DNA from 4 places in the Bacteroides ovatus genome. Region 2 is predicted to be linked to each of the others. Evidence: riboswitches for the same ligand, from Rfam matches in the RefSeq annotation. Region 2 holds a riboswitch; each other region holds the start of a gene.
What was found. A riboswitch is a leader RNA that binds a small molecule or an ion and turns the genes downstream of it on or off. The one in region 2 is predicted to bind cobalamin.
Positions count from the first base shown of each region.

Region 1: it holds a riboswitch for cobalamin, as region 2 does, so the genes downstream of both, Bovatus_RS07680 (TonB-dependent receptor plug domain-containing protein) here and accC (acetyl-CoA carboxylase biotin carboxylase subunit) in region 2, are expected to answer to the same signal.
Region 3: it holds a riboswitch for cobalamin, as region 2 does, so the genes downstream of both, Bovatus_RS10510 (TonB-dependent receptor) here and accC (acetyl-CoA carboxylase biotin carboxylase subunit) in region 2, are expected to answer to the same signal.
Region 4: it holds a riboswitch for cobalamin, as region 2 does, so the genes downstream of both, Bovatus_RS20490 (DUF4465 domain-containing protein) here and accC (acetyl-CoA carboxylase biotin carboxylase subunit) in region 2, are expected to answer to the same signal.

Region 1 covers NZ_CP012938.1:1,887,938-1,892,521, forward strand. Annotated here, with positions in the region: gene Bovatus_RS07670 (sensor histidine kinase) at 1-619, shown strand, start outside; gene Bovatus_RS07675 (DUF5106 domain-containing protein) at 778-1,722, shown strand; cobalamin riboswitch at 2,385-2,584, shown strand; gene Bovatus_RS07680 (TonB-dependent receptor plug domain-containing protein) at 2,768-4,584, shown strand, end outside.
Region 2 covers NZ_CP012938.1:2,364,948-2,369,531, reverse strand. Annotated here, with positions in the region: gene Bovatus_RS09455 (acyl-CoA carboxylase biotin carboxyl carrier protein subunit) at 1-263, opposite strand, end outside; gene accC (acetyl-CoA carboxylase biotin carboxylase subunit) at 286-1,800, opposite strand; cobalamin riboswitch at 1,933-2,136, opposite strand; gene Bovatus_RS09445 (thioredoxin family protein) at 2,307-2,630, shown strand; gene pncB (nicotinate phosphoribosyltransferase) at 2,768-3,943, opposite strand; gene Bovatus_RS09435 (hypothetical protein) at 4,113-4,584, opposite strand, start outside.
Region 3 covers NZ_CP012938.1:2,639,619-2,644,202, forward strand. Annotated here, with positions in the region: gene Bovatus_RS10505 (putative transporter) at 1-1,285, shown strand, start outside; cobalamin riboswitch at 1,418-1,635, shown strand; gene Bovatus_RS10510 (TonB-dependent receptor) at 1,773-3,836, shown strand; gene Bovatus_RS10515 (DUF5074 domain-containing protein) at 3,833-4,584, shown strand, end outside.
Region 4 covers NZ_CP012938.1:5,400,696-5,405,279, reverse strand. Annotated here, with positions in the region: gene Bovatus_RS20500 (hypothetical protein) at 1-76, opposite strand, end outside; gene Bovatus_RS20495 (hypothetical protein) at 501-983, opposite strand; cobalamin riboswitch at 1,404-1,595, shown strand; gene Bovatus_RS20490 (DUF4465 domain-containing protein) at 1,755-2,723, shown strand; gene Bovatus_RS20485 (PKD-like domain-containing protein) at 2,799-4,544, shown strand; gene Bovatus_RS20480 (hypothetical protein) at 4,568-4,584, shown strand, end outside.

The sequences.
Region 1 (4,584 bases), 480 kb from region 2:
AGGGTATTTGGAAACCATTGTCAGCAATGAAAATATTCCACGCGAGAAGATCAACGTATTCCTCGAACGTTGTTATGCACAAAGCAACCGTTTAAGTCGGTTATTACGCGACATCTCCGTACTCACCCGCATGGATGAAGCCGCCAACATGATCGACATGGAACGGGTAGACATCAGTGTGTTGGTAGGTAACATCATCAACGAAGTATCGTTGGAGCTTGACGAAAAACATATTACAGTCGTCAACTCCTTAAAGAAGAGTATACAAATCAAAGGAAATTACTCACTACTTTATTCCATCTTCCGTAATCTAATGGACAATGCCATCGCATACGCCGGAAGTAATATCCAGATCAATATCAACTGTTTCCGTGAAGATGAGAATTTCTACTATTTCAGCTTTGCCGACACAGGTATTGGAGTATCTCCCGAACATCTGAATCGTCTCTTCGAACGTTTCTACCGGGTAGACAAAGGTCGTTCACGGAAAGTAGGTGGAACAGGACTGGGACTAGCTATTGTGAAGAATGCCGTCATCATCCACGGTGGCAGCATCTCCGCCAAGAACAATCAGGGAGGCGGGCTGGAATTTGTATTTACATTGGCAAAGGAGAAGTAAAATCAGGAGTTATCCTGCAAAACTTGTCTAATCAAAAAAAACTAACAGAAGAGAACGCAGCAAAATAAAAGGAAGAAAAATTCTTTGAATAAAGTAGAAAGGACATTATCTTTGTCACCAATGTAATCTACATAAGTTCAATGTAATAATTGTTAGTTATGAAAACAAACATCCATATTCTTCCAGCTATATGCATCCTTTGCCTTTGTGCCTGCAAAAGCGGCAACGCTTCCAGTCTGAACAAAAATGATGTAAGACAAGACACCATTAAAACCTTTACATTGCCTGCCATCCCCCCAATGATGACAGCCCCGGAACAACGGGCAGACTTTCTGGTAAAACACTATTGGGATAACGTCAACTTCGCCGACACTAATTACATCCACCACCCCGAAGTGACCGAACAAGCTTGGGCGGATTATTGTGACATACTGAATCACGTCCCGTTGGAAACTGCACAAGAAGCCATGCGGAAAACAATCGAACAAACGAATGTAGACAAAAAAGTATTCACCTACATCACCGACCTGGCGGATAAATATTTATACGACCCCAACTCCCCCATGCGTAACGAAGAATTCTATATTCCCGTATTAGACGCCATGTTAGCTTCTCCCTTGTTAGAGGAAATTGAGAAAGTACGTCCTAAAGCCCGCCGGGAATTAGCACAGAAAAACCGTATCGGAACCAAAGCCCTGAACTTCAGCTACACATTAGCTTCCGGCGCACAAGGCTCCCTCTATCAACAGCAAGCCGACTATATCCTCCTATTCATCAACAACCCCGGCTGTCATGCCTGCACAGAAACAATAGATGCCCTGAAAAACGCACCTATCATCAACCGACTTTTGGGACAAAAGAAACTAACAGTCCTCTCTATCTACCCTGACGAAGAGTTGGACGAATGGAGAAAACACCTGAATGAATTCCCCAAAGAATGGATCAACGGATACGACAAGAAATTTGCCATCAAAGAACAACAACTATATGATTTGAAGGCTATCCCCACCCTCTACCTTTTAAACAAGGAAAAGACCGTGCTCCTAAAAGATGCCACCGCACAAGCTATCGAAGAACACCTAACTAATATTGAATTAAAGTAAAAACGGTGCAGAAATGAACTAATTTATTTCTCACTGATTGTAGCTATTCCCTTTATGTGCTATAATTATTCCGGAGTTATACTAAATATAATCACTCTGGATACATATATTTATTCGTCGGACTATAGTCCGACGTAAAGTTGACTATAGTCTTTCTTTCGAAGCACTATAGTCCAACGAAAGGTAGACTATAGTTCGACGAATTAATATATGCATATAGAGATATTATTTTCTACAGAATTGGAATGTAAATTTAGTACTTGAATTCCTTGTCTAAAACATTTGATTCATATCGGTGCAGTAAGGAACAAAATAGGTGGATACCGCTGCATCCACCTATAAAAAACTACCAATTATGTTTCAATAAATCTGTTTCATACGTCCAACGTTGGACATAGACAAGGATACTTTTTAAAAGCTAATCTTATGTCAAAGGCGGGCAACTCAATACCCGTCTCTAAAATCCGCTAATTTGGTAAATTTTGTAATAAGTGGCAGTCTCATTTACAAAAATACAAAAAATATCGAAGAAAACAAGTAAGAAGCAACAAATAATCGGTCCTTGCACGGCTCCTCCAATCTCGTTCTTTTTGGTTCTTTTTTTTCGTATCAAGACGAAAGAAAAAGAACATCCCCCAACTTGGAAAAAACAAATAAACTCCCTATCTTTGTCGCGCATTGGTTTGCGACTCCCATGCGGGGGAAGCAATTAAAAGGGAATCAGGTGTAAATCCTGAACAGTCCCGCTGCTGTAAGTTCCATGCATGTTACAAGCAATTCACTCATTGCCACTGGAGACTAATCTGGGAAGGCGTTTGTAACAGGAATAAGTCAGAAGACCTACCATGCAATTATGTTTCACTGCTTTCGAGGAAAAAGCGTTGAGTCTAATGAACCGGACAAGTCGTCTATCATTTCATTCATCACTCTAATTCAGAGAAAGTGTGTTAAAACGAATAAACTCTGCCAAGTTTATTTATGCGTGTCCGGTCGAAGGGATTTCGCCCGGACACTTTTAAATAGCAACAGACAGAAAAAGAACTAAATGAAAGAGAGAACATTTAAGAAAATGATCTTTGCAGTATTTTACTGCCAATTCTTATCCATACCACTTTTTGCACAACAGCAAAAGGTAGATACGACACATACATATTCTATTCCTGAAATAACAGTATCAGATATCTATCAGACTCGCGAAGTACGTTCTACCGCTCCCCTGCAAGTATTCTCCAAAGACGCCCTGAAAAACCTGCACGCCCTGCAAGTATCCGACGCAGTGAAACACTTTGCCGGAGTGACCGTAAAAGACTACGGAGGTATTGGCGGACTAAAAACTGTATCCATACGAAGCCTGGGAGCACAACATACCGCTGTTGGCTATGACGGGATCACCCTAACCGATTGCCAAACGGGACAAATCGACATCGGGCGTTTCTCACTTGATAACGTAGACAGACTTTCTCTAAACAACGGACAAAGCGATAACATCTTCCAACCTGCCCGCTTCTTTGCGTCAGCAGGCATCTTGAATATCCAGACACTTACTCCACAGTTCACAAAAGACAAAAAAACCAACATAGCAGGAGCTTTCAAAACAGGTTCCTGGGGATTAGTCAATCCCTCCCTCCTGCTGGAACAACAATTCAATAAAACATGGAGCATGTCAGTCAATGGCGAATGGATGTCTTCTGACGGACATTATCCATATACACTGCGCTATGGAAGTGCAGAAGGAGATCTGTCCTCACGTGAGAAACGGAAGAATACAGACGTACAAACATTCCGTGCTGAAGCCGGACTTTACGGTAACTTCTCCGATAAAGAACAATGGCGGTTGAAAGCCTATTACTTCCAATCCTCCCGGGGACTACCCAAAGCTACCACTTTCTACAACGACCATTCTACCCAACACCTGTGGGATAAAAACACTTTCATACAAAGTCAATACAAGAAAGAATTCAGCCAACAATGGGTATTCCAAACCTCTGCCAAGTGGAATTGGAGCTATCAACGTTACCTAGACCCCGATACAAAGAACTCATTAAAGAAAACAGAAAACAGCTACTACCAGCAAGAATATTACCTTTCCGCTTCTGTACTATACAGACTGTTGAGCAACCTCTCATTCTCTCTTTCCACCGACGGAAGCATCAACACCATGAACGCCGATCTAAACAACTTTGTACACCCCACGCGCTATTCATGGCTAACGGCATTCGCCGGCAAATACGTGAATGACTGGTTAACAATCTCCGCATCCGCATTAGCAACCATTATCAATGAAGATGTAAAGAAAGGCGGCAGTGCCGGCAATCACCGTAAATTAACCCCTTATGTAAGTGCTGCATTCAAACCTTTTCATAATGAAGAATTCCGTGTACGCTTCTTCTATAAAGACATTTTCCGTCTGGCAAGTTTCAACGACTTATATTACGAAGAAGTAGGAAACACACAACTAAAGCCGGAAAAAGCCAAACAATACAACATCGGACTGACATACAACAAAAATGTATGCTCGTTCCTACCCTATTTGTCAGCAACCATCGACGCTTATTATAATAAGGTAACAGATAAAATCATCGCTTATCCTACCAAGAACCTTGCAGTATGGAGCATGAAAAACCTGGGACAAGTTGACATCAAAGGTATTGATGTTACAGGAAGCCTCTCCCTCCAACCCGGGGAAAAAATCCGCATCAACCTCTCGGGTAACTATACATACCAACGAGCATTAGACGTTACCCCACCCGATCCAAACACGTATGAATCAACATACAAACACCAGATAGCCTACACTCCCCGCGTCTCCGCTTCGGGGCAGGCAGGTATCGAAACACCATGGATCAATCTGTCTTACTCATT
Region 2 (4,584 bases):
ATCCGTAGATATTTCGCCTGGCTGTCCACAATTTCTACATTGAAACTGCTATAATGCGTATTCACTTTATAGCTTTTCCCGTTATCACGGCGAATCAGCTGTGCATTCGAACTGCGTCCGTCCATCAAGATGTTGCAAGTGCCGTTTTCCGCCATCACTACATCTGCTTCAAACGGTTTTCCATCAATGGTAAGCACCACCTTGTTATCTTCCTTGCTGACCAACTCTACTTCGGCCACACGGTTTCCTATATGAATTTCCATAATTGAATTCTCTTTGTTAAAATTAGATTCTCAACACTCCCTTGTGCAGTCCGAACTCTTTCCATTTGCTGATAGGACGGTTGTCGGTAGCCATACCGCTGTTGTTCTCTTCGAGGTTCATCAAGTAGTCCATATAGGCGGCAATCAAAGCAATATTTTCGGAATGTTCGCTGGTGCGCATGATGCGTTGTTGCAGATATTCGCCGTTCTTGGTGATGAATCCTGTATCATAGTGACCTTCCACGAAATCGGGAGTGTCCATGATGGCACGCAGATAGCTGATGTTGTTTTTCACACCGGTCAACTTATATTCGTGGAGTACGCGGCGCATCCGCTCGATAGCGTATTCGCGGTTGGTAGCCCATACAATCAGTTTACCGATCATCGGGTCGTAGTAGATTGGAATTTCATATCCCTCGTACACATAACTGTCAATACGCACACCGATACTGTTCGGCTCTGTAATCTGTTTGATGATACCCGGACTTGGCATGAAATTCATTTCAGTGTCTTCGGCACAGATACGACATTCGATAGCGTGCCCGCGTTGCCGGATATCCTCTTGTTTCAGTTGAAGCACTTGTCCGTCGGCAACTTTAATCTGCTCTTTTACCAAATCTACCCCAATCACTTCTTCCGTAATCGGATGCTCCACCTGTAAACGGGTGTTCATCTCAAGGAAATAATAGTTGCGGTGTTTGTCAACAAGAAATTCGATAGTACCCGCACCGATGTAGTTCACCGCTTTAGCCGCAGCTACCGCCTTTTCACCCATATCTTTCCGTAGTTCGGGAGTGACGAAAACCGAAGGAGTCTCTTCTACGATTTTCTGGTTACGGCGTTGCACGGAACATTCGCGTTCGCATAGATGAATGACATTTCCATGCTTGTCACCAAGAATCTGGAACTCGATATGATGAGGCTCTTCAACGAACTTCTCCAGATAAACCGTGTCGTCGCCAAAGGAAGACAACGATTCGCTCTTGGCAGTAGTATAAGCTTCTTCCACTTCTTCGGCACTGTGGATGAGGCGCATACCCTTTCCACCACCGCCCATAGAAGCTTTCAGCATCACCGGGTATCCGATCTTATTGCAAAGTTCTATGGCTTCTTCCACACTTTTCAAATTGTCTTGTGTGCCGGGAACAACGGGTACTCCCGCCTCGATCATTTTGATACGGGCAGCAATTTTATCCCCCATGGCTTCCATTGTTTCCGGATTAGGTCCGATAAAGATGATTCCTTCTTCCTGACATCGACGGGCGAAGGTAGCATTCTCGGACAAGAAGCCGTAACCCGGATGGATGGCGTCCGCATGAGCTGCTTTCGCCACTTCGATGATTTTTTCTATATTCAGATAACTCTCTTTGGATGCTGCCGGCCCTACGCAATAAGCTTCGTCTGCATAAAGCACATGCTTCGCGGTCCGATCTGCTTCGGAGAAGATAGCGATACTCGTTATCTCCATCTCCCGGCAGGAGCGCATCACCCTTACGGCAATTTCACCGCGATTGGCTACTAAGATTTTTTTTATCATACTTTTTTCAATTAAGTACATACTTATTAATGTCTTCCCATCTAATGGACATACTCCACCCGACGAAAAACAGTATTTTTTTGATTTGGGGCTTAACAAGTGATGCTCTTTCTCCTAACCCACGAGGAGGGGAGCGTCTTACACAAAATGGCAGGTCTTCTGACTGACTCTTGTCTTATTTGCCTTCCCGATTAACATCAGTGGCGTTAAATTAGTTCAATTATAAGACATTGAACAGAGCTTCACAGCAGCGGGACTGTTCGGGACTTACACCCGATTCCCTATTAATCGTCGTCCGTTGGATACGGATTCTGAACCATTTCGGGGGGCAAAGATAAATAAATATTAAATAAGATGTTCCTTTTTTGCACGAAAGTTTCATTTTTGTGCAATGCTTGTCTTTAAATAAGGATTCTTTAATTAGTGTATAACCTTGCTACTTTTCTAAACTATATTTCTCCTGATATTGTTAGGTTGATAGTAATTAATTAAAAGGAGATATTCGTATGAAAGAAAAGAAAATAGCTCGTGAAGAAAGAAATCAGGAGAAACTGGCTAACGGTGATTGGGTAATGGCAGAGTTTTATGCAACGTGGTGTCCTCATTGCCAACGTATGAAACCGGTTGTTGAAGAATTTAAGAAACTGATGGAAGGAACATTGGAAGTGGTATTGGTAGACATCGATCAGGAACCTGCCCTTACAGATTTCTATACAGTTGAGTCGACTCCTACCTTTATTCTTTTTAGAAAAGGACAACAGCTCTGGAGACAATCCGGCGAATTACCTTTGGAAAGATTGGAAAGAGCAGTGAAAGGATTCAAATCCTGACGATTATTGCATAGTTTGTTACAATGATATGCGTAGCTGATTCTATGCTGGTATGTCTTTGTCTGGCATACTTCTAATATGCATAAAGAAAAGCAGAAAGTATTCTCCGGTGAGGTACTTCCTGCTTTTCTTTATTTTTATTGCTTTCTGTTGAGTCGTAACTCATACAGGCAAGCCTGTACCTCTTCAAGGCTGCCGGTATGTTTTCCTTCATCATCAGACAGTTTGATACATTCCCTCCATTCCTGATTGACATTCATCTTACATTGTGTCAGTTTCATCACGATGTTCGAAGGTTCGAACCCGGTATCGTTGGTGAGATTGGTACCGATCCCGAAAGAGCAGCGGATTTTGTTTTTGCAGTATTCTTGAATATCCAATGCTTTTGTAAAGTCTAGGGCATTGCTGAATACGATGGTTTTGGTTGTCGCGTCGATTCCCAACTCTTTGTAGCGGGCAACCAGCTTATCGATAAACTCAAATTCATTGCCGGAATCACACCGCACTCCATCGAAAAGTTTGGCTTGTTTACGGCTAAGGTTGCTAAGGAAGATGCCGGAAGTATATGTATCGGAAAGTGCGATACCTAAATCACCGTCATAAACATTCACCCAGTTTTCGAGTGCCATATAGTTGGCATGTTTATATCCGAACTGTGCTCCATGAAACATAAACCATTCATGTGGATGAGTTCCCATCATTTTCATTCCATATTTCATTGCAAAGTTACAGTTGGAAGTTCCGGTGCAATATTGCGCTGTTTCGTTCAGCTTCTTGATAACCGTTTCCTGCACATCAATGGAGAATCTTCTCCGTGTGCCGAACTCTGAAAAGCGAAGCTGATGTTGATTCGACAATTCTATTTTCTCCGACAGCTTGCAAAGAATCTCGTTCATGTCTGCTACATTGCCAAAGAAACGGTTTTTGATTTCGGAGACAATAGCGAGCAAAGGCACTTCGTATAAAGTCACTTTATAAAGCAAGTCAGTCACTTCGATGTGGAGATGACAAGCTTCATCCAGATGAATATCAATCTTATTCGGATCGAAACGAAAAGAAGACAACCACTCCCAGTAGACTCTCGGAAGGAATCTGCAGTTTTTCGTCATATATTCCAGCTCCTCTTCCGTAAACCTCAACTGACTAAGATTCTTGATCTCTGCCTTGAGTGCCTTCAGGAAATCTTTGGTATATTGAGTTTCATTCCGGTCGTTGAAACTAAACGTGCCCATTGCATAGGGAAACAGTTTGATATAAGCATACGATGTGGTAAACTTATAAAGATCGGTATCTAGTAATGTCTTAACAATCATTTCGTTCGCTCTTTATATTTTATAACGTCGTAAAGTTAGTATTTGTTGAATAATATAACGACTTAATCATTAATAATTATGCCTTTTTTTATTCGAGGGGAATAAAGCCAGGATCTGAATATATATTCTGTTTGCAATGGCAAATTCCTTATCTCTTATTATACTTACCTCAATAAGTCAAGCCGATTTTCAGCGTAATGGAATGGTGCGACAATTCTTCCTTAAACGTCGTATGGAAATACGGATCTTCCTGTTTCTTTGTCCGTTCCAGTTTCTGGAGTTCATAACCTGCCATCAAATTCAGTTTAAATTTCCGGTTGACCTTAAATTGTGCACCGATGGAAGGAGAGAGGTAAAAGCCTCCGTTTGCTTCTCTGTCTGTGGCAAAAGACCCACCGATATGACATTCCAGATAAGGAGTCAGTCTCCTGGGCTTCGTTATATAAAATTGCGCACTGGCATAAAGCGGAATGAGTAGTTTTTCATAAACAGAAAGTCCGCTACCCGCACCGATGGCAAACCGTTGACTGATGTGGTAGTGACTGACGATTTGCCAGTTGAAAGGCGTGTAAGAAGGCTGATTCATAGAAAAACCTGTCCCGATATATGTAGTGTAAGAGAGACGTCTGCTGTCTGTTTGT
Region 3 (4,584 bases), 270 kb from region 2:
AGGTATTTTGTCCGGAGCCGTCACCAATACTCCGGGGCTGGGAGCCGCACAACAGGCCAACAGTGATTTGAATGGCATAGATGCTCCCGAAATTGCTTTAGGATATGCTGTCAGCTATCCGCTGGGTGTAGTAGGTATCATCCTTTCCCTGCTTGCTTTGAAATATCTCCTTCGCATCAATACTGCTCAAGAAGAAAAAGAAGCAGAAGTCGGTCTGGGACATCTCCAGGAACTTACCGTACGCCCTATCTCCATTGAAGTGAGAAACGAATCGGTAGATGGCATCAGGATTAAAGAACTCCGCCCGTTACTGAACCGTAAGTTTGTCATTTCCCGCATCAAACACCGCGAGGGTGGAGAAACCGAATTGGTCAATTCCGAAACAATTCTACATGTAGGGGATATCATATTAGTGATCTCTACCCCGATTGACGTGGAAGCAATTACTGTATTCTTCGGAAAGGAAATCAAAATGGAATGGGAACAACTGAACAAAGAGCTCATTTCACGCCGTATCCTGATTACTAAACCGGAATTGAACGGGAAAACGCTTTCACAACTCAAAATCAGAAATAACTTCGGAGCAAACATCACCCGCGTCAATCGTTCGGGAGTAGACTTGGTAGCCTCTCCACAATTACAGTTACAAATGGGAGACCGTGTCACCATTGTAGGTTCCGAACTGGCTGTTGCCCATGCAGAGAAAGTACTTGGCAACTCCATGAAACGCTTAAATCATCCGAACCTGATTCCTATCTTTATAGGTATCGCTTTAGGATGTATTCTGGGAAGTCTTCCTTTCGCATTTCCCGGAATTCCGCAACCTGTGAAACTAGGATTGGCAGGCGGTCCGCTCATCGTTTCTATCCTGATTAGCCGTTTCGGTCCGAAATACAAGCTGATTACTTATACCACCATGAGTGCCAACCTGATGCTTCGTGAAATCGGTATTTCCATCTTCCTCGCTTGCGTAGGTTTAGGAGCAGGCGAAGGCTTTGTAGACACAGTCATTCATGGCGGAGGATATATATGGGTAGGCTACGGAGTAATCATAACCATCCTGCCACTTCTGATTACGGGATTGATAGGACGGTATTATTGCAAGCTGAATTATTTCACGCTTATCGGAGTTCTGGCTGGTTCTACCACCAATCCGCCGGCATTGGCTTACTCCAATGACCTGACCTCCTGTGATGCGCCTGCCGTCGGCTACGCTACGGTGTATCCGCTCACCATGTTTCTGCGAGTATTGACGGCACAAATATTGATTCTGTCGTTGGGATAACATATTAATATATCCTTTTTCCATCCAATTGATTATTAACAAATGGGGAAAACAGAATCAGATGCCGGAATATTTGTTATTGGTCAGTGGGATATTTTTTTAGAATAAAACAAACTAATTAATAAAAACTTTCTAACTTTGTGCCATTAAGGTTTCCTTAAACAACTTTTGCGTTGTTAAGGAATGAAAAGGGAATGCCGTGTAAACCGGCAACAGAACCTGCTGCTGTAAATCTCCGCTCCTTGTAATCAGAGAGCAAAATTGCAACACGAAAGTCACTGGATAGTTTATCTGGGAAGGCGTTGCAAAATGGGATGAGTCAGAAGACCTGCCTTGATGCTCTGATTTACACCTGCGGGATTTCGGGTAGTAGTCAAATAGAAAATAAGCAATTATCTTTTATTTGGTATAATAGCTATATGTCCGTTTGTGTAGATTGAATTCAGATCTGAACAAACGGATTTTTTATACCTATAAAATAAAAGACATGCTTTCTATTCAAGTCCATTCATACAATAAGCATTGTATCCATTTACGGTGGATATTATGTTTGATTCTATCTCTATTTACCACAGTACCAGCCATTTCCCAGTCCAGGGTTCGGCATCAGACTTCTCTGTCTGATACACTTCTCAAACTCAAAGAAGTTACTATCTACAGCAACCGGATGCAAAAAAAGATGTCTCCTGTACAGATTCTGTCCGGCAAAGAACTTGAGAAGCTAAATGTTTACTCCGTCGCCGATGCTTTACGCTACTTTTCCGGAGTACAGATAAAAGATTACGGAGGTATTGGAGGACTAAAAACCGTCAATATACGAAGTATGGGCAGTCATCATGTCGGAGTATTCTACGATGGTATTGAATTAGGAAATGCGCAAAATGGAGTCGTCGATCTAGGCCGTTTTTCATTAGATAATATGGAAGTCATTTCACTATATAATGGTCAAAAAAGTGCCATCTTCCAACCTGCCAAAGATTATAGTTCCGCAAGTGCCATATATATGCAGACACGAAAACCCCTATTCAAAGGGGAAAAGAAAAACAACCTGAACATCGGGGTGAAAGGCGGTTCATTCTCTACCATCAATCCGTCACTACTTTGGGAACATCGTTTCAACGAACGAATAAGCAGTTCCATCAGTACGGAGTATATGTATACATCAGGACGATATAAATTCACATACGCCAAGAAAGATGGTTACGACACAACAGCTGTTCGTCAAAATGGAGACGTAAGAATGTTACGTTTGGAGAATGCATTCTTCGGAAAAATCCCCAAAGGAGAATGGAAAGCCAAAGCATACCTATACAATTCAGAACGAGGATACCCCGGAGCTGCGGTAAGAGAAGAGCCGGGTAAGTTTCGCCATCAGGACCGGCAGTGGGATACCAATCTGTTTGTGCAAGGCTCTTTTCAAAACTATTTTAAGCCTTGGTACAGTCTGCTAGCCAACGGAAAATATGCTTATGACTATCTCCACTATTTATCCGATCCCAGACTGGATGTCACCACCATGTACGTAGACAATTACTACCGACAGCAAGAAATCTATGCTTCGGCCGCCCATTTATTCACCATCTATCCCTGGTGGAGTATGTCATTATCCAACGATTTCCAATGGAATACATTACGGGCCGATCTCATAGATTTTGTCTATCCAACCCGTAATACAATCCTGACTTCTGCTGCCACGTCCTTTGACTTCAACCGCCTCATGTTGCAGGCGAGCCTGTTATATACTCATGTCGACGACAATACACGTACCAAAGGAGCCAATGCAGGCACCAAAAACAAATACACTCCGTCTGTCATAGCCACCTGGCAACCATTGACCAAGCTCCCTCTGAATGTACGAGCCTTTTATAAGAAAGTCTTTCGCATGCCAACTCTCAATGATTTGTATTATACTTTTATAGGCAATAAGGACTTAAAACCAGAATATACCACCCAATACGATGTGGGTATCACTTTCTCTCACACCTGGAATAACCATTGGCTGAAAAGCCTGGACTTACAAATAGATGGTTACTATAGTGAAGTAGATGATAAAATCATTGCCATGCCTACCTCCAACCAGTTCCGTTGGACTATGATTAATCTCGGACATGTGGAAATTCGGGGATTAGACGCAGCCATACGAGGAGAATGGGGCTTCGGAAAGGTGGAACTTAGCACTCTCTTCAATTACACCTATCAAAAGGCACAGGATTTTACCGATCCTACCAGTGAATGGTATGGAGGCCAGATTCCTTATATACCTTGGCATGGAGGTTCCATCATCCTCAATGGAAGTTACCAAACATGGTCCTGTAACTATAGTTTCATTTATACAGGTGAACGTTATGAAGCAGTCGCCAATATCCCGGAGAACTACGCACAGCCCTGGTATACCCACGATTTTTCCCTATCCAAAACTTTTCAATGGGGGAAAACGGGAATACGTGTAACGGCAGAAATTAATAATATCTTCAATCAGCAATATGAAGTAGTGCAATGCTATCCTATGCCCGGTACAAGTTTTAAAATCAAATTAAACGTCATGTTATGAGAATATCTGTTCTATCCATCATTATCTGTTTTGTTCTTCTATCGACTTCTTGTCGCGAAGATGAACGCATTATTCCGTCAACTCCCAACCAAGTTACTCCCGGAGTAAACGGTACCTCTGTCAAAGGTTTCTTTCTACTCAATGAAGGAAATATGGGAAGCAACAAGGCTACCCTTGATTACTTTGATTACGAAACCGGTATCTATCATAAGAATATCTATGCGGAACGGAACCCGGGAGTCGTACAAGAATTGGGGGATGTGGGAAATGATATCCAAATCTATGGAAATAAGTTATATGCCATCATCAACTGTTCTCATTTCGTAGAAGTGATGAATGTAGAAACAGCAAAACACATCACGCAAATTTCCATACCTAATTGCCGTTATATCGTCTTTAAAGATAAATATGCATACGTCAGTTCGTATGCAGGCCCTGTCAAAATAGATCCCAACGCCAGACTGGGGTATGTAGCACGTGTTGACACTACCACACTGACTGTCAAGGATACCTGTGTGGTCGGCTACCAGCCGGAAGAAATGGTGATTGTGGGCAACAAACTCTATGTAGCCAACTCCGGCGGGTATCGCGTACCTAATTATGACCGCACGGTATCCGTCATCGACTTGAACACATTCAAAGTTATCAAAACCATTGATGTGGGAATCAATTTGCATAGAATGGAATTAGACCAATACGGAAATATTTATGTCTCATCCCGGGGAGATTATTATGACACTTACTCCGA
Region 4 (4,584 bases), 3.0 Mb from region 2:
TTCGACATTCTACATCGTTATCGGCAGTGTGCCAATAAAGGAGGTTGCCTTGCTTGATGAAATCGTACTTGCTCATTGTCTTTTGATTTATTGATTTTTTATTTCCCTTTTCTTGAAGTCTTCTGACTTCGCCCAAAAGGGTTGTTTTCATGTGCGTTCCAAACGGGGGATACAAGAACGACGGACAAGGAACCTGCGATGAAATTTTATGAAATACCGTTATCTCCGATTACGGAAAGTTGTCATCAAATTTTATTTCAGGTAGCGATAGCGGTACTTGAACCATGTTCGTCCACCGTACCTTTGCACACGAAAACAAGCCTGTGGCGTATGTCGGGGTAGTGAAGGGATTATACCCTTAAAAAAGGAATATACCGGCAGTGAAACCGGTGGCGGAAGCTCTGCAGAGCATATTTATAAAAGTAACCGGTGAGCCTGTGCAAAAAAGAGAGTAACCACCCGCCTCAAAAGCGGGTGGTTGCCAATGTTTCGGACAAACATCAGAAGTGGTAATCAACAACTCCTCCGATGTAGAGTATCGTTCCCGGTTCAAGCCTACAAACAAACTCCATAAACGCAAAGGACTGTTCGGCAAAAGATTGGCAGCCGTCGCCATCCAAATAGAAATGATAGGCGACATCCAACGGATTTTCCACTGCCTGTTTGAGATAATAGGTCGACCCCCATTCCAACATATTATCTGCCGTAAGAGCATCCGCTCTCTTTTTGATATTGGCGACATACTCCTCTTTCCATTGCTCTATGCCACCATTATAGCGCATGGTGTCATCGGATATAAGCTCGAACATTCCGTTGGGTAAGGCATAATTGACCAAATTGGCAATATCCTCTTTACGGTTTTCCTCGTCTATTTCTGAACAATAGTCATAGAAGCTCCCGTCTCCTTGCTGGAGTGTGTCCTCATTCAGATAGTTTTCTTTGTCTATCGGCTCCGTTGAAATTTGAAAAATCCTGCTGTGCATAATTGTAAATTTTAATTTGTTAAACTTTTTATTTCCCTCTTCTTGAAGCTCTTTCGGCTTCTCGTTGGGGAATGATTTTTATGCAGGACTGACAGACGGATCGAGGCAAATAAGACAAGTGAACGGCGGGCGGATTTTACGGAATACCCCAATCTGCGATTTGCGGAAGGCTGCTGTAAAATTCGCAAAACGTTAGCATTTGCGGCTCTTGGCAATTGACCGAACGCTGTACCTTTGCATAAAAATCACCCGACAGGAATTGCCGACATAAGGGGAGAAGACGAATTAAAAAATAAATGATTGGGCAATGGCATATCGTTATTCGCAACTAAAAAATGGTAGAAAGAGTACATTTTTATATTCATAAAAGCTGTTATCAGAAAAAAATGGAGAAAAAAGAAATTATATAAAAAATAACTCTTAACTTTGCACCAGTTAAGTTTCCTATCGAAGTGTCGATTGGAATTAAAAGGGAATCCCGGTGAAAATCCGGAGCTGTACTCGCAGCTGTAAGTCCTATTAAAGTTTATCGCACTCTTTGCCACTGGTGAAAGCTGGGAAGGCGCGATAAGCGGGATGAGCCAGAAGACCTGCTTGATAAGATATGATTTAGTGACCACGGGATAATTGGCATTAGATCAAAATGAACAGAGGCTCATCCAAAGACCACCTGTATTCTTTTTGATAACCGGTTTCTCATTCGTTGCAAATCTATCGCAAGGAAAACGAATGTGTAATTAAACTTTTTGTTTAACTTTTAATACTTGAGTTATGAAAAAGAATTTTAGGTTTATGGCAATGGCCGTTGTAGCAATGGCCGCCACAGTGTTCACCGGATGTTCGTCCGACGATGACTTCCTTACTCCGTATGAAGAAAGTGCGATTCAAACCCGCGCAACACCTAACCCCGATGGAACGACTACCATCACGTTTGATGATTTTGCCTCTTCGATGATGGCTATGACAACTTCCTACGGTGCTAATTATTATGGAAATGTGGGTTCGTATACCCAAGTAAAAGAAATTGCTGATCCAGATGGAGTGTTCATGTCTGAGATTAACACTGTGACTAATAATTATGGAACATTCAACAATTTCTCTTGTGGTGGATTAGCATTGTCTAAATGGAATTACCGTACCAATCCATCTTCTGCCGAAGGAATTACGATTACCGGTGATACCATACCGAGTGATTGGTGGTATTCCTATAACAATCAAATGAGTGTTTATGATACGACTTCTGTTAATGGCTCTAACGAAGGTGCAGGTCATAGCGGAAATAATTTTGCTGTTGTTTATGGTTATTCTGATGAATATAATACCGAATGGATGGCTCAACCCGAATTCTATTTAACAGGCGAATATACTCTAAAAGGTTTATGGTTCTGTAATTCATCATATACCTATGGTGTAATCATGCATGGTAATAAATTCGGCGCATCCGGTGTAGCTACTCCGCTGTCAGCACAAGTCGATGCAGGCGGAAACCATATTGGGTATTTCCAAGTTGAACTTGAATGTTATGATTTTGCTGGTAATAAGTTAGCTACATACACCAAGGTATTAGCCGATTATAGAAATGGGAAGAACGAAAATCCCGTTACTACATGGACATATTGGCCTATTAATCAAGCTGGAGTAGGATTTGTGAAATTTAACTTTTCAGGTTCCGACACAGGAGAGTATGGCTTAAATACCCCTGCATACCTCTGTATTGATGATATTGTTTTTGAAAACTAATTTTATAACCACCCCTTTCAAGGAAATTTAAACTTGGAAGTGGTGGTTGTCTTTTAATCTAACCAGCTTGTATTCATGGTAATCAAAAATTTATTTTTTTTTACACTCGCTGTATTATTCATATCCTGCAATCGGGATGAGGTTGTCGTTGCAGAATCCGGACAAGCCCCAGTGATTGAACTCGATAGTGAAGACGGTATCTATGCAGTCAAGATTGGCCGGGAACTGGTCATCGCACCGACTTACCGGTACGCAGACCATGCCTTGTTTGCCTGGACCATAGAGGGGAAACTGATTTCCACAGACCCGACCCTGAAATACACGTGGGATGAATCGGGGGAGGTCTTTATTACGCTGCGGGTGGACAACGAAAACGGTCATGCCGAAGAAGAGGTGAAAGTGGAAGTGAGGGATTTGTTGCCCCCGGCCATCAATCTGTATGTGCCGGCCAAAGGATTGAAAGTACAAAAAGGCATAGAGAATACCCTGACTGCCGTGATTGCCCATCGCGACCTTGCCGGTTTCAAGGTGGAATGGGTACGTGCAGGGGTTGTGGTATCCACCGATACGACCTATACGTTTAAGGAAAATCAGGTGGGAGTTTTTCCGATTACCATAACAGCATCCAACGAGGATGGTGAAACCAAGAAAGAGTTGGAGATAGAGGTGGTCGAGAATATGCCTTATGAGGTTGTTTTCCCTGCCCCGTCTTATGAGCAGTCTGTTTCCACACGCTATACGTTTGCCGGGCGACCAGTGTTCTTGCGTCCATTGCTGGACTATTTCGAGAATCCGCAATACCGCTGGAGCATAGACGGTAAGCCCGTGGAAGGTGAAACCGGTCGGGTGTATAAGTTCACCCCTTCGTCCGCCGGAGAATACCGGATAACCGTCTCTGTCACCGAAATGCAAAATAGCATATCCGTGGAATCCGCCGTCACCGTAGTTTGCGTGAACGGGTCGGAATCTTCCGGATATCGTGCTGCTTCAGGTGCGAGTTCGGCCTATTCCAACAGAGTGTATGAATATACGCCGGCTCCCGGACAATTCATCAACGAAACCAATACTGGTGGTTTTACCGGTAGCGAATCGACCCGAGAAGCGGCCGTCGAATATGCTTCCAAGCGTATTGCCAAGCAAAGTTATGTATCTCTCGGCTCCTTTGGCGGTTACATCATAGTAGGGTTTGACCACAGCATTCAGAATAAGGGTGGATATGATTTTGCTATTCAGGGCAATGCCTTTGATTCTTCCAATGAACCGGGGATAGTGTGGGTGATGCAGGATGTCAACGGCAATGGACTTCCCGATGATGAGTGGTACGAACTGCGGGGCAGCGAAACAGGGAAACCCACCACCATTCAAGATTATGAGGTGACCTATTTCCGACCGGCCTCGGATGGTTCACACACTTATTGGATTGACAATTTGGGAAACACTGGCTGGGTCGATTTCAATGCCTACCACACGCAACCTTACTATTATCCGTTGTGGATTACGGCCGACTCCTACACTTTGTACGGTACTCGACTATTGCCACGCAATTCACAAAGTCCATCCACAGGTTACTGGAGTAACTCTCCTTATGACTGGGGGTATGTGGATAATTGCGGTTCCGATATGTTGGCTGGTGATTCGTATGACGGTTCTGGACAGAAAAACGGATTCAAAATATCTAATGCCATGTATCACGACGGCTCTCCGGTAAATCTCCAATACATCGACTTCATAAAAGTTCAGAATGGAGCCTTGGCTAAAAGCGGCGTTTTAGGAGAAATCTCTACCGAAGTATTTTCGTTCCAAGATTTAAACATAAAGTAAAAAACAATAATAACATATTACAAATGAAACCAATCAATTT